DNA from 2 places in the Promicromonospora kroppenstedtii genome. Region 2 is predicted to be linked to the other one. Evidence: predicted binding sites of a transcription regulator. Region 2 holds the regulator's gene; the other holds the start of a gene.

Region 1 (2,389 bases), on a different contig from region 2:
GTCGGCGCGCAGGGCCTGGCCCAGCGCGGCGACCGAGGCCAGCGAGGACAGGTCGAGGCTGCCCGGCACGAGGCGTGCGTCCGGCACGGTGCGCCGGATCGTGGCCATCGCCGCCTCGCCCTTGCGCTGGTTGCGCACGGGCATGAGCACCTCGGCTCCGGCCGCGGCCAGACGGGTGGCCATGACCAGACCCATCCCGTCGCTCGCGCCGGTGATCAGCGCGCGCTTCCCGGCCAGGCTCGGCACGGTGATGTCGATCGGTGTGCGTGACATGGTCCCGCTCCTTCGTGTTGGCGACGTTGGACTCGATCCTCAGCGGCCGGCCGGGACCTATCCAGGGCCTGCCGATCACAGGCTCGCCGGGTCACGGGTCGGCCCCCTAGAGGGGGATCGGCGGGCCGTGGCTCCGCCGTCGCGCACACGGTAGAAAGAGCGGGACTCAACACAAGGGGGCACCGTGATCGATCGCACCGGGCTGGCGGAGTTCCTCCGCCGACGCCGCGAGCTGCTGCAGCCCGAGGACGTCGGGATGCCGCGCGGCCGGCGCCGTCGTACCAGCGGGCTGCGGCGCGAGGAGGTCGCCGTGCTGTGCAACATGTCGACGGACTACTACTCCCGCCTGGAGCGGGAGCGCGGGCCGCACCCGTCGGAGCAGATGATCGCCTCGATCGCGCAGGGGCTGCACCTGTCGCTGGACGAGCGTGACCACCTGTTCCGGCTGGCGGGGCACCGGCCGCCGGTGCGCGGCACCACCAGCGAGCACATCAGCCCAGGCCTGCTGCGCATCCTGGACCGCCTCGACGACACCCCGGCGGAGATCGTCACCGAGCTCGGCGAGACCCTGCGCCAGACACCGATGGGTGTCGCCCTGACCGGGGACACGACCGGATTCACCGGGCCGGAGCGCAGCATCGGCTTCCGCTGGTTCACCGACCCCGCCACGCGCGAGCTCTACGCGCCGCAGGAGCACGAGTTCCTGACCCGCATGTTCGCCTCGGGCCTGCGGCAGGTCGCGACCGTCCGCGGGCCAGGCTCCCGCGCCGCGCACTACGCGGAGCTGCTCCTGGACCGCAGCGCGGAGTTCCGGCGGGTGTGGGAGGAGCACGAGGTCGGCGTCCGCCCGCACGAGGTGAAGCACTTCGTGCATCCCGAGGTCGGGGCGCTGGAGCTGACGTGCCAGTCCCTGCTCGACCCGGACCAGTCGCACCGGCTGCTCGTCTACACGGCCCTGCCCGGCAGCGAGAGCCACGAGAAGCTGCGGCTGCTGTCCGTGCTCGCCCCGCAGGCGGTCCGATGAGCCACGTCGCCGCCCGTGCCCATACCGTGAGCGAGGTCACGGGACACATCACGTGATTCATGCCACAGCGCTCGTTCCTCTTTTCACAAGCGCGCTATCTTTCTGAGCGTGACTTCTTACCTCCAGACAGCCCCTCGTCCCTCCGAAGAGGTCGACGTCGCGCTGATCGGCGGAGGGATCATGAGCGCCACCCTCGGCGCGCTGCTCACGATCCTCGAGCCGACCTGGCGTGTCGGGATCTACGAGCGCCTCGACGAGGTGGCCCTCGAGTCGTCGAACCCGTGGAACAACGCGGGCACCGGCCACGCCGCCCTCTGCGAGCTGAACTACACCCCGGAGCGCAAGGACGGCTCCGTCGACATCTCCAAGGCGGTGAAGATCAACGAGCAGTTCCACACCTCCCGCGAGTTCTGGAACCACCTGCTCACCGCCGGGCTGATGGAGGGCACCGACTTCATCAACGTCACGCCGCACATGACGTTCGTGCGCGGGGCCGAGAACGTGGACTTCCTGCGCCGTCGCTATGACGCGCTGAGCGCCCACCCGCTGTTCCGCGACATGGAGTTCAGCTCCGACCCCGCCGTCATCGGCTCGTGGGCCCCGCTGATGACGCTGGACCGCGACGCCGACGAGCCCATCGCCGCCACGCGCGCCACGGCCGGCACCGACGTCGACTTCGGCTCGCTCACCAAGAAGCTGATCGGCTTCGCCACCTCGGGCAACACCGAGCTGCACGTGAACCACGAGGTGCGCGGCCTGAAGAAGCTGCGGGACGGCCGCTGGCGCCTCACCCTGAACGACCGCTCCTGGAACGCCGGCACCCGGCGCCGCACCGTGACCGCGAAGTTCGTCTTCGTCGGTGCCGGCGGCGGCGCGCTGCCGCTGCTGCAGGCCTCGGGCATCAAGGAGGCCCGCGGGTACGGCGGCTTCCCGATCTCGGGCGAGTTCCTGCGCACCGCGAACCCCGAGATCGTGGCCCGGCACAACGCCAAGGTCTACGGCAAGGCCGACGTCGGCGCCCCGCCGATGTCCGTGCCGCACCTGGACACGCGCATCGTGGACGGCAAGAGCTACCTGATGTTCGGCCCGTAC
Region 2 (2,389 bases):
CGTGAGCGCGCGGACGGTGTGGTGGTGCGTCGTCTACCCGATCGCGTGGCTGGTCTACACGTTCGTCCGCGGGGCCGTCACGGGCTGGTACCCGTACCCGTTCCTCGACGTGAACGTGCTCGGGTACGCCGGCGCCGTGACCAACTCCGCGGTCGTCGCCGTCGTGTTCCTCGTCCTGGCCTGGGGCGTGCGCTGGGCGGACGAGCGGCTGCCGGACACCGACCGTTCGGCGGCCCGCGTGTGACGTAACCTCGGGGGCGTGACCACCGCTGCCGACACCCGGGTCGTCCTGTACACACGCGAGGCGTGCCACCTGTGCGAGGACGCACGTGCCGTCGTCGCGCAGGTGTGCGACAGTTCGGGGGCCCGGTGGCGCGAGGTGGACATCGACAGCACGCCCGAGCTCCGGGACAGGTACGGGGAGTACGTGCCCGTGCTCGAGGTGGACGGGATACAGCAAGGTTTCTGGCGCGTGGACGGTGCGCGCCTTGCCCGCCTCCTGGCATGATCGTCCAGGCAGTGTGTGCGTACGCCCGCGACACAGTGGTCGCGGGGAGGGGAGCAGCACGTGGTCGAGCTCAGTGACGGGACAGTCCCCGCGGCAACCGTGGGGAGGCTGCCCTACTACCTGCGTGCCCTCCGGGACCTCGCGGCGGAGGGGGTGGGCCTCACGTCCTCGACGGAGCTCGCCGAGCGGTCGGGCGTGAGCTCGGCGCAGCTGCGCAAGGACCTCTCGTACCTGGGCTCGTTCGGCACGCGCGGCGTCGGGTACGACGTCGAGTCGCTCGCCTCGTACATCACCGTCGCCCTGGGGCTCGAGACCGAGCACCGGCTGGCGATCGTCGGCATCGGCAACCTCGGTCACGCCCTGGCGAACTACTCCGGGTACGCGACCCGCGGCTTCCAGGTGGTGGCGCTGCTCGACGCCTCGCCCGAGGTGGTCGGCACGCGCGTGGCCGGCGTGACCGTGGAGCACGTGCGCGAGGTGGCCGACGTCATCGAGCGCGAGCGCGTCTCGATGGTCGTGCTGGCCCTGCCCGGCCACGGTGCCCAGGACGTGGCCGACGCCGTGGTGGGCTCCGGCGTCCGGGAGATCCTGAACTTCGCGCCGGTGGCGCTCCAGGTGCCGGACGACGTGGTGGTCCGCTCGGTCGACGTCGGCGGCGAGCTGCAGATCCTGGCGTTCCACGCGGCCACCCGCGCCGCCGCGGTCTGACCCCGCCCGGAAACGACTGATCCTGGCTCACCAGGCTCGGGGCGACCGTGTCCCGAAGGACGATGGTCGCCACGAGTCTGCTGAACCAGGATCAGGAGCGCCGCCTACCCGGCGACGGCGGGAGTCGCTCAGGCCTTGGCGATCGCGCTGACGTCCAGCGTGATCTTGACCTTGTCGCCCACCAGGAAGCCGCCGGTCTCCAGCGTGGCGTTCCACGTGAGGCCGAAGTCCTTGCGGTTGACCTCGAGGTTGGCCTCGAAGCCGGCGCGGTCGTTGCCGAACGGGTCCTTGGCGGTGCCGGTGAACTCGGTCTCGAGCTCGACGCCCTTGGTGATCCCGTTGATGGTCAGGTCGCCCAGGATGACGTAGTCGTCGCCGTCGGCCTTGATGCTGGTCGAGGAGAAGGTCCAGGTCGGCTTCTCGTCGGCGTGCCAGAAGTCGGCGCTCTTCAGGTGGCCGTCACGACCGGCGTCGCCGGTGCTCACGGAGGCCGCGTCCAGCTCGGCGGTGACGCTCGACGACTCCAGGTCCTCGCCCACCGTGATGGTGCCCGAGGTGACCGCGATGCTGCCGCGCACCTTCGCGATGCCGGCGTGGCGGACGGAGAAGGAGGCAGCGGTGTGGGAGGGGTCGATGTCGTAGGTGCCGGCGGTGAGACCAGCGGGGAGCGGGGTGGCCATCAGGGGGACTCCTTGTGGGTGCGGCGGTTGAGGTAGATAGTTGAGGGATCAACTAGATCTGATGCGTTCCAACATAACGGGTCCCGTAACGTATTCCTAGAGGGCGCTCGGAGCGTCGCAGATCACATCGGGGCCGGGGGACGTCGGCACCGGGGCGCCGGGTCACCCTCCTGGCAGCTCGGCGAGCACGAAGGCGGTGGGCGAAGTGGCAGCGGAGACGATCGAGGAGTCCGACCTCTGGCTGACGGAGGAGCAGCAGGGCTCCTGGCGGCACTATCTCGAGGGCACCGCCCGGTTCGTGGAGGCGCTCGGCGCGGTGCACGACCGGTCCCTCGACCTCACTCTCGGCGAGTACAGCCTGCTGGTGCAGCTCTCGGAGGCGCCGGAGCGCACCATGCGGATGTCGACGCTCGCGGACGGCCTGGTGCTGTCGCGCAGCCGGCTCACGCACACGGTCGCCCGGATGGAGGCACGCGGTCTGGTGGCGCGGCAG

The links. The regulator Rex, encoded in region 2, represses fermentation and respiration genes when NADH is low (regulators of the CRP and FNR family bind a similar motif). The targets are predictions, from matches to a motif close to CTTGTGAANNNNTTCACAAG.
Region 1: a site for Rex is predicted at 1,368-1,387, ahead of mqo (malate dehydrogenase (quinone)). Genes of this name have one in related genera too.

The regions. Positions count from the first base shown of each region.
Region 1 covers NZ_JBIRYI010000015.1:140,605-142,993, reverse strand. The annotation lists gene ACH47X_RS22090 (SDR family oxidoreductase) at 1-273, opposite strand, end outside; gene ACH47X_RS22085 (helix-turn-helix transcriptional regulator) at 458-1,297, shown strand; gene mqo (malate dehydrogenase (quinone)) at 1,406-2,389, shown strand, end outside.
Region 2 covers NZ_JBIRYI010000016.1:54,536-56,924, forward strand. The annotation lists gene ACH47X_RS22385 (Pr6Pr family membrane protein) at 1-244, shown strand, start outside; gene ACH47X_RS22390 (glutaredoxin family protein) at 260-508, shown strand; gene ACH47X_RS22395 (redox-sensing transcriptional repressor Rex) at 569-1,216, shown strand; gene ACH47X_RS22400 (YceI family protein) at 1,345-1,896, opposite strand; gene ACH47X_RS22405 (MarR family winged helix-turn-helix transcriptional regulator) at 2,102-2,389, shown strand, end outside.